One region of the Streptomyces sp. NPDC015144 genome, then DNA from elsewhere that is predicted to be linked to it. Evidence: riboswitches for the same ligand, from Rfam matches in the RefSeq annotation. Region 1 holds a riboswitch; each other region holds the start of a gene.
The links. Region 1 has a riboswitch for thiamine pyrophosphate ahead of ACF08W_RS22575 (thiamine ABC transporter substrate binding subunit). Riboswitches for the same ligand answer to the same signal wherever they lie in the genome.

Region 2: linked by a shared signal. The riboswitch ahead of thiC (phosphomethylpyrimidine synthase ThiC) and the one ahead of ACF08W_RS22575 (thiamine ABC transporter substrate binding subunit) in region 1 are both predicted to bind thiamine pyrophosphate.
Region 3: linked by a shared signal. The riboswitch ahead of thiO (glycine oxidase ThiO) and the one ahead of ACF08W_RS22575 (thiamine ABC transporter substrate binding subunit) in region 1 are both predicted to bind thiamine pyrophosphate.

Annotation. Positions count from the first base shown of each region.
Region 1 is NZ_JBIBUU010000013.1:152,513-155,780, reverse strand. It holds gene ACF08W_RS22580 (ABC transporter permease) at 1-296, opposite strand, end outside; gene ACF08W_RS22575 (thiamine ABC transporter substrate binding subunit) at 392-1,501, opposite strand; TPP riboswitch at 1,575-1,691, opposite strand; gene rlmN (23S rRNA (adenine(2503)-C(2))-methyltransferase RlmN) at 1,791-2,897, opposite strand.
Region 2 is NZ_JBIBUU010000009.1:240,058-243,325, forward strand. It holds gene ACF08W_RS18210 (YibE/F family protein) at 1-1,207, opposite strand, end outside; TPP riboswitch at 1,239-1,372, shown strand; gene thiC (phosphomethylpyrimidine synthase ThiC) at 1,365-3,140, shown strand.
Region 3 is NZ_JBIBUU010000003.1:274,552-277,819, reverse strand. It holds gene ACF08W_RS07905 (Rv2175c family DNA-binding protein) at 1-300, opposite strand, end outside; gene ACF08W_RS07900 (NAD(P)/FAD-dependent oxidoreductase) at 363-1,622, opposite strand; TPP riboswitch at 1,707-1,819, shown strand; gene thiO (glycine oxidase ThiO) at 1,817-3,031, shown strand; gene thiS (sulfur carrier protein ThiS) at 3,028-3,258, shown strand; gene ACF08W_RS07885 (thiazole synthase) at 3,261-3,268, shown strand, end outside.

The DNA.
Region 1 (3,268 bases):
ACGACGACGGTCGGCAGCACGAACGGCACCGTGACGACCGCCCGCAGCAGTTGCTTGCCGGGGAAGTCGAAGCGGGCGAAGACATAGGCGCCGGGCAGCGCGATCAGCAGGGTCAGGGCGGTCGAGGCGAGCGCCTGCCAGCAGGTGAACCAGAGCACCTCGCGGATCTCCGGCCGGCCCAGCACCTCGCCGATCCGCCCGAACTGCCAGACACCGTCCGTCTTCAGCCCCCGGCCGACGATCGCGGCGACGGGGTAGGCGAAGAACAGCGCGAAGAACGCGACGGGCACGGCCATCAGACCGAACCGCGTCGCGCCCCGCCGCAGGGCCGGACCGCGGGCCGGGCGCACGGCTCCGCCGCCCGGTCCCGGCCCGCGTCCCGCGGTCCTCGTTACTTCACGACGAGCGAGGACCACGACTGGACCCACTGCTCACGGTTCTTGGCGATCAGTTCCGGGGCGACGGTCCCGGGCCGGTCCACCGTCGCGCCGAACTTCGTGAACAGCTCCGGCAGCTTCGCGTCCCCGGAGACCGGGTTCACGAACATGTTGAGCGGCATGTCCTCCTGGAACCTCTTGCTGATCAGGAAGTCCAGCAGGGCCTTGCCGCCCTTCTCGTTCGGCGCCCCGTCCAGCAGCCCGGCGAACTCGATCTGCCGGAAGCAGGCGCCGGTGACCACGCCGGTCGGGGCCTGGGCCGGCTGCGGCTTCGCGTACAACACCTCGACGGGCGGGCTGGAGGCGTACGAGACGACGAGCGGCCGGTCTGCCTTGGCCTTCTTGCCGCCCGCCGAACCGGAGAACTCCTCGTTGTACGCCTGCTCCCAGCCGTCGACGACCTTGACACCGTTGGCCTTGAGCTTCTTCCAGTAGTCCTGGTAGCCGTCCTCGCCGTAGGCCGCGACGGTGCCGAGCAGGAAGCCGAGGCCGGGCGACGAGGTCGCGGCGTTCTCGGTGACCAGCAGGTTCTTGTACGCGGGCTTCGCCAGGTCGTCGAAGCTGGCCGGCGGTGCCAGCTTCCTGTCGGCGAAGTACTTCTTGTCGTAGTTGACGCAGATGTCGCCGGTGTCGACCGGGGTGACCCGGTGCTCGGCGTCGAGCACGGTGTCCTTCGCGACCCGGTCGAGGCCCTTGGCCTCGTACGGGGTGAAGAGCCCGCTGTCGAGGGCGCGGGAGAGCAGGGTGTTGTCGACGCCGAAGAACACATCGCCCCGGGGCGAACCCTTGGTCAGGATCTCCTGGTTGAGCGCGACGCCCGCGTCCCCGCTCTTCAGTACCTTGACGGTGTAGCCGGTCTCCTTGGTGAACTCCGCCAGGACCTCCTTGGAGGCGTTGAAGGAGTCGTGGCTGACCAGCGTCACGGTCTTGGAGCCGGGGCCCTTGGTGCCGCCGGAGCCGGCGGACGTGTCGTCGGAGCCTCCGCATCCGGCGAGTGCGGTGACGCCGACCGCGGCGGCGAGGGCCGAGACCGCGAGCCGGCCGGTCCTGTGTGTGGTGCTCATTGTGGATTCCTCCTGGGTTTTGGCCAGGAAGAGACGCGGCCCCACCCGCGGAAAGCGGGCAGGGCGCAACAGCATGAGTTGATGACCGAACTTCCTACCCGGAATGACCCGGGCGAGGTTCAGAGGGTCTGCGGCCGACCTGTCCTCGGTGCCGCACTCTCAGCGCTGTGGCGCTCCCCTGTCGGAATATGAAGTTGATTTCGGGCACAGAGTACACGGGCCTCGACGGCCACCCCGGGGGGTGTCCGTTCCGGCCGTCCTCCACCGGACCGGACACCCCCCGGCGCACTCAGCGCTCGGACGCCGCCAGCTGCCCGCAGGCCCCGTCGATCTCCTGGCCCCGGGTGTCCCGCACGGTCACCGGCACGCCGTGGGCGGCGATCGCCTCGACGAAGGCCCGCTCGTCCTCGGGCCGCGAGGCGGTCCACTTGGAGCCGGGCGTGGGGTTCAGCGGAATCAGGTTGACGTGTACACGCTTGCCCTTGAGCAGCCGGCCCAGCCGGTCGCCGCGCCACGCCTGGTCGTTGATGTCCCGGATGAGCGCGTACTCGATGGAGATGCGACGGCCGGACTTCTCCGCGTACTCCCACGCGGCGTCCAGCACCTCGGCCACCTTCCAGCGGGTGTTCACCGGCACGAGGGTGTCGCGCAGTTCGTCGTCCGGCGCGTGCAGCGACACGGCGAGCCGGCACTTGAAGCCCTCGTCGGCGAAGCGGAGCATCGCCGGCACCAGGCCCACGGTGGAGACCGTGATCCCCCGCTGCGAGAGCCCCAGTCCGTCCGGCTCCGGGTCGGTCAGCCGACGGATCGCGCCGACCACCCGGTTGTAGTTGGCGAGCGGCTCGCCCATGCCCATGAAGACGATGTTGGAGAGCCGGGCCGGACCGCCGGGGACCTCCCCGTCCCGCAGCGCCCGCATGCCGTCGACGATCTGGTGGACGATCTCGGCGGTGGACAGATTGCGGTCGAGCCCGGCCTGCCCGGTCGCACAGAACGGGCAGTTCATCCCGCAGCCCGCCTGCGAGGAAATGCACATCGTCACGCGCTCGGGGTAGCGCATCAAAACGGACTCCACGAGCGTCCCGTCGTGGAGCTTCCAGAGCGTCTTGCGGGTGGTGTCGTCGTCGCAGCTGATGTGGCGGACCACCGACATCAGGTCGGGGAACATCGCCTCGGCGAGCTTCTCCCGCGAACCGGCGGGAATGTTGGTCCACCCGGCGGGGTCGTGCGTGTACCGCGCGAAGTAGTGCTGCGAGAGCTGCTGGGCGCGGAACGGCTTCTCGCCGATCGCGGCGACGGCCTCCCTGCGCTCGGCGGGCGTGAGGTCGGCGAGGTGCCGCGGCGGCTTCTTGGCTCCGCGGGGCGCGACGAAAGTGAGTTCTCCGGGCTTAGGCATGGTTCATCCAGTGTCGCAGACACGCCGTGGTCCTCCGGGCCGTCGCCCAGCTCAGGCCAGGCGACGGCTACGCGGAGCCGGTCGTCATTGGTCGTCACCGGTTGTCACTGGCAACCCTTCGACGGCCCACAGACGGCCCGGCGTCATGGCTCTACCACAGGTAAAAGCCCCAGGTGGGGAACCGCGCGCCCGCAAGGCATGCCACCATCGGTGCGCTTCCCAGCAGCTCTTACCGCTTCTTGCGGATGCTGCGCTTCTTCGCCTTGGCTTCTTTCTCCTTGCGCTGCGCGACCCCATAGGCGGACCAGGGCCCCTGATGCTTCGCGCAACGAGAGGTGCCTACTACTGCGAGATTTCGGCACGCCGTACCG
Region 2 (3,268 bases), on a different contig from region 1:
ACAGCAGCAGCAACGGCAGGGCCGCGCCCGCGTAGGCGAGCACCAGCGTGTTGACGACCGAGGCGATGTGGTCGCGGCCGATCCTGATCCCTGCCCGGTAGAGGTCCCGCACACCCAACGTCGGGTTCGCCTGGTGGAGTTCCCAGACCGCCGACGTCTGGGTGACGGTCACGTCGTCGAGCACGCCGAGCGAACCGATGATGACACCGGCCAGCAGCAGCCCGCTCATGTCGATGTGCGGGTAGAGGCCGTGGATGAGACCGGTGTCGTCATCGGTGTTGCCGCTCAGGCTCGCCCACCCGATGAAGAGCGACCCGAGCAGCCCGATCAGCAGCAACGAGACCAGCGTGCCGACCACCGCGACCGAGGTGCGGGCGGTCGGGCCGTGGCACATGTAGAGCGCGATCAGCATGATCGCACTGGACCCGACCACCGCGACGAGCAGCGGATTCGAACCCTGGAGTATGGCCGGGAGGATGAAGAGGGTCAGCACGGCGAACGACACGGCCAGCGCGATCAGCGCCATCACCCCGCGCATGCGCCCCACCGCGACCACGACCAGCGCGAAGACCCCGGCCAGCAGGGTCATCGGGAACTTCCGGGCCACGTCCGTCACGGAGTACTGGAGCTCGTGGGGCGCGTCGGGGGCGTACGCCGTCACCACGCCCTGCCCCTCGCGCAGTTTGCGCGGTGAGTCGGGCTGGACGATCTCGGTGAAGGTCCGCCCCTTGTCCCGGCCGGTCGTCACCTCGATCGTCGCCTTCTCGCAGAGCCCCCGCTCCTTCCCCGCGTCCGGCGCGGTGGAGCCGTCGAGCGGCGTCTGAACAGCGTTCACGTCCTTGCAGTTCACCTTGGTGACGGTCACCACCTTTCCCTGCTGGGTCTGCCGGTCGAAGCCGACGCCGGTCCGCTCGTGCGGCGGCGTGCCGCCCGGCCAGAGCGCCACCAGACCGACGAGAACGGCGGTGGCGAACGGAATCAGTACGGCCGCGATGACCTTCCGCAGATGCCGGGAACCGGGTGCCGCGGGGCCGTGGCCGTGAGAATGGCCGTGGGAGTGGTCGTACGCGGATCCGGGCGGCTGGTCGTTCGTTCGGCCGTGCGTTCTGTCGTGGGGTACGCCCTGAGACCGGGCCTGTGGTTCGTGGTCCGTGTGGGGAGAGGTCACCGGCCGATCATCGCAAGAACGGCCGGGCCCTCTGTTCATCGCGCCGGACGGGGCGCTAGCGTGGAGGAACCTTTGCACACGCGGGAGCTCGGAGCACCGGGCTGAGAGGGCGCTGACATCCGTACGTCCGTACGGGACAGGCTGCGCCGACCGCCGAACCTGTTACCGGGTAATGCCGGCGTAGGGAGTAGGTCTCATGACCACATCGGACGCACGCACGCCTGCCTCGGACCAGAGCGTCGAGGCCGGGAAGTCCATCGGCTGGCACAAGGGATACGTCCAGGGCTCGCGCCCGGACCTCCGGGTGCCGGTCCGCCAGGTGCACCTCAGCAACGGCAAGGCCGTGACGCTGTACGACACGTCGGGTCCGTACACCGACCCCGCGGTCGACACCGAGGTCCGTCGCGGACTCGCACCGCTGCGGGAGAACTGGATCACCGCCCGCGGCGACACCGAGGAGTACCCCGGCCGCCCGGCCCGTCCCGAGGACGACGGGCTCAGGCACACCTCGCCGCGTGGTGGGCTGCGCAACCTCGACGCGGTTTTCCCCGGACGCCCGAGGCTGCCGCGCCGCAGCGGCACGGGCCGCCCGGTGACCCAGCTCGCGTACGCCCGCCGGGGCGAGATCACCCCGGAGATGGAGTACGCGGCCATCCGGGAGAACGTCGAACCCGAGGTGGTGCGCGAGGAGATCGCGGCCGGCCGGGCCGTACTGCCGGCCAACGTCAACCACCCCGAGACCGAGCCGATGATCATCGGCAAACGGTTCCTGGTGAAGGTCAATGCCAACATCGGCAACTCCGCGGTGACTTCCTCCATCGAGGAGGAGGTGGAAAAGATGACCTGGGCAACGCGCTGGGGCGCCGATACCGTCATGGATCTGTCCACCGGGCGCAACATTCACACCACCCGTGAGTGGGTTCTCCGTAATTCACCCGTTCCGATCGGTACCGTCCCGCTCTACCAGGCACTCGAAAAGGTGGACGGTCGGGCGGAGGAGCTGACCTGGGAGATCTACAAGGACACGGTTGTCGAACAGGCCGAGCAGGGCGTCGACTACATGACCGTCCACGCCGGCGTACGCCTCCCGTACGTACCGCTGACCGCGCGCCGCAAGACCGGCATCGTCTCCCGCGGCGGCTCGATCATGGCGGCCTGGTGCCTCGCGCACCACAAGGAGTCCTTCCTCTACGAGCACTTCGAGGAGCTCTGCGAGATCCTCGCGAGCTACGACGTGACGTACTCGCTGGGCGACGGCCTGCGGCCCGGATCCATCGCCGACGCCAACGACGAGGCGCAGTTCGCCGAGCTGCGTACGCTGGGCGAACTGAACGCGGTGGCCAAGCGGTTCGGCGTTCAGACCATGATCGAGGGGCCGGGCCATGTCCCGATGCACAAGATCAAGGAGAACATCGACCTCCAGCAGGAGATCTGCGAGGAGGCGCCGTTCTACACGCTCGGCCCGCTGACCACCGACATCGCGCCGGCGTACGACCACATCACTTCGGGCATCGGCGCGGCGATGATCGCGTGGTGGGGGACGGCGATGCTCTGCTACGTCACGCCGAAGGAGCACCTGGGCCTGCCGAACCGGGACGACGTGAAGACCGGCGTCATCACGTACAAGATCGCGGCGCACGCGGCGGATCTCGCCAAGGGGCACCCGGGGGCGCAGGACTGGGACGACGCGCTCTCGGACGCCCGTTTCGAATTCCGCTGGGAGGACCAGTTCAACCTGGCCCTCGACCCGGACACGGCACGGGAGTTCCACGACGAGACGCTGCCGGCCGAGCCCGCGAAGACGGCCCACTTCTGCTCGATGTGCGGGCCGAAGTTCTGCTCGATGAAGATCTCCCAGGACATCCGGCGTGAGCACGGAGGCACGGCGGAGGAGATCGAGGCGGGCATGGCGGAGAAGTCCAAGGAGTTCGCGGCGAGCGGGAACCGGGTGTACCTGCCGATCGCCGACTGACCGCCCGCTGAGCCGTCGTGCTCCGGGCGGCTGTCGTCCGGAGCACGACGGGTTGCCGCCGAAGTTCCCCCGTCCGGTGGCGGGGCTCGGCGCGGGCCCCGGGGACGGACGGGCCGAAGAGCGCGCGG
Region 3 (3,268 bases), on a different contig from region 1:
CGGGGTGCCCGGCAGGGTCGGGTCGGGGGTGAAGAGCCACTCCAGCATCTCTTCGTCGTTGTAGCCGTCGTCCTTCAGGAGCGTCAGGGTGCCGGCGAGGCCCTTGACCACCTTGTCGCCGTCGATGAAGGCGGCGGGCACCTGGAGCGTCCGGTTCTCACCGCGGCGCACGGCGATCAGCTGGCCCTCCTTGACCAGCTGGCGCACGCGCGTCACCTCGACACCGAGCATGTCGGCGATGTCGGGCAGGTGGAGCCAGGCGGGTACGAGAGCATCGGTCTTCGCGTCAATCTCGGTCACAGGGACAAGCCTGCCATCCCGCACCGACAGCCGACACCCGGACTCCGCCCTTCAGGGCCGCGCTACCGCAGCGCCGCCGACTTCAGCGGTACGGCGGGGTCGGCCACCGCCCCGGGATCCAGCCGCGTTCCCGCCTCGATGAGCTTGCGGCCCTGCGCCAGGTCGCGGGGGCGCCCCACGGCGAGCACCGCGACCAGCACGCCGTCGCGCAGCCAGCACACCGACCAGGCGGGGCCGGCCGGATCGCCGCGCCACAGCAGGGTGTCGGCGCTCCCGTGGTGGCCCGCGTACTGGACGAAGCGGTCGAACTGCTCGGACCAGAAGTACGGCACCGGGTCGTAGACCGGCGGCGCGGGGGCGTCGTCCGAGGCCCCCGCGGCCAGGATGTGGGCGGCGGCCGTGCGCGGGCCCTGGAGGGCGTTGTCCCAGTGGTGGACGAGCAGGCGCTCGCCGTAGCGGGCGGAGGGGAAGGAGGCGCAGTCGCCGACCGCGTACACATCGGGCAGCGAGGTGCGCAGCGCCTCGTCGGCGGTGACCGATCCGTCGGGGCCGAGCGCGATGCCGGAGCCGGCCAGCCAGCCGGTGGCCGGGCGGGCGCCGATGCCGACGACGACGGCTCCGGCCGGGATCGTCCGGCCGTCGGCGAGGACCACCCGGCCCTGCTCGACGCGGTCGACGCGGGTGCCGGTGAGGAGTTCGGCGCCGCTGTGCGCGTACCAGGCGGCCATCGGGGCGGCGACCTCGGCGGGCAGCGCGCCGGCGAGCGGGCGGTCGGCGGCCTCGACGACGGTGACCGCGCAGCCGGCGGCGCGGGCCGCGGTGGCGAACTCGGCGCCGATCCACCCCGCGCCGACGATCACCACGTCGTGCTGCTCGTGGAGGACCGGCCGCAGCCGGGCCGCGTCGTCCAGGGTGCGCAGCAGGTGGACGCCGGAGACGCCCTCGGTGCCGGGCAGGACGACCGGTTCGGCGCCGGTGGCGATCACCAGGACGTCGTAGGGGACGGCGCCCGCCCCGGTGTCCAGCTCGTGCGCGTCCGGCCGCACTCCGGTGACCTCGACGCCCAGGCGCAGTTCGATGTCCAGCGCCTCGAAGTCGATGTCGAACGCGGAGCTCTCGGCCGTGCCGAGCAGGACCGCCTTGGACAACGGGGGCCGGTCGTAGGGCTGGTGGGGCTCGGCTCCGATCAGCACGACCGGGCCGGTGAAGCCCTGCTCCCGCAGGGCCACCGCGGTCTGCACCCCGGCCATGCCCGCGCCGACGACCACGACGCGGCGCCCGGTCCGCCCGTCCGGCTGCTCTGACTGCTGCTGCTCGCTCACCCGTGACACCTTACGCATCTGATGATCAGTCAGGAAGGGGCGGGTTCTCGGCCCCGGCCGGGACGGGGTCTAGGCTGACCCCCGTAGAGCACTCGCGGGAGCCCGGACGCACCGGGCTGAGAGGGAGGCTGGCCGGCCTCCGACCGTACGAACCTGATCCGGGTCATGCCGGCGAAGGGAGGGGCTGGAAGCCCATGCGTTCCCCTCGGAACGGAAGCGGTTACGACGTCCTCGTCATCGGGGGCGGGATCATCGGTCTGGTGACCGCCTGGCGGGCCGCCCAGCGCGGTCTGCGCACCGCGGTCGCCGACCCCGAGCCGGGCGGCGGGGCCGCCCGGGTGGCGGCCGGGATGCTGGCCGCCGTCACCGAGCTGCACTACGGCGAGGAGCTGCTGCTCGGCCTCAACCTCGCCTCCGCCGCCCGGTATCCGGCCTTCGTGGCCGAGCTGGAGGAGGCGAGCGGGCGGGAGACCGGTTTCCGCGCCTGCGGCACCCTGGCCGTCGCGCTGGACTCCGACGACCGCGCCCATCTGCGGGACCTGCACGCCCTGCAACGGCGTTCGGGGCTGGAGTCGGAGTGGCTCACCGGCCGGGAGTGCCGCCGGCTGGAGCCGATGCTGGCCCCGGGGGTGCGGGGCGGTCTGCGGGTCGACGGCGACCACCAGATCGATCCGCGCCGGCTGGCCGCCGCCCTGCTGACCGCCTGCGAGCGGGCCGGGGTGGTCTTCCACCGCGAACGGGCGGTGCGGCTGGCCGTCACGGGCGGCCGGGCCGCCGGGGCGGTGCTCTCCGGGGGTACGGAGCCGGCGGCCGACCAGGTCGTGCTGGCCGCGGGCAGCCTCAGCGGCCGACTGCCGGGGGTGCCCGAGGAGGCCGTGCCGCCGGTCCGGCCGGTGAAGGGCCAGGTGCTGCGGCTGACCGTGCCCGCCCGGTACGCGCCGTTCCTGAGCCGGACGGTCCGGGCCGTGGTCCGGGGCAGCCACGTCTATCTCGTACCGCGCGAGAACGGCGAGCTGGTCGTCGGCGCCACCAGCGAGGAGCTGGGCTGGGACACCACCGTCACCGCGGGCGGCGTCTACGAGCTGCTGCGGGACGCCCACGAACTGGTCCCCGGCATCACCGAACTGCCGCTCACCGAGACCCTGGCCGGTCTGCGCCCCGGCTCCCCCGACAACGCCCCGCTGCTCGGCCCCACCACCCTGCCCGGCCTCCACCTCGCCACCGGCCACCACCGCAACGGGGTGCTGCTCACCCCGCTCACCGGGGACGTCATGGCCGAGTTCCTCACCGGCGGCGAGCCGCCCGAGCAGGCCCGCCCCTTCACCCCGCGCCGCTTTCCGCCCGCCGCCTCCGGGAGCCCCGCCGCGGCTCCCGGAGCCTCCTCCGTACGTCAGGAGCAGCCCGCATGACCGAGCCCGTACACCCTTCCGCGCCGCTCTCCGTGTCGGTGAACGGCGCGCCCCGGCCCCTTGCCCCGGGCACCACCCTGGAGGCCCTGGTCGCCACGTTGACGGCGGCGTCCTCGGGGGTGGCCGCCGCCGTCAACGAGACCGTCGTCCCGCGAGGCCGGTGGGGCGCGACCGCGCTGGCCGACGGCGACCGGGTCGAGGTCCTGACCGCGGTCCAGGGGGGCTGACCGTGTCCGA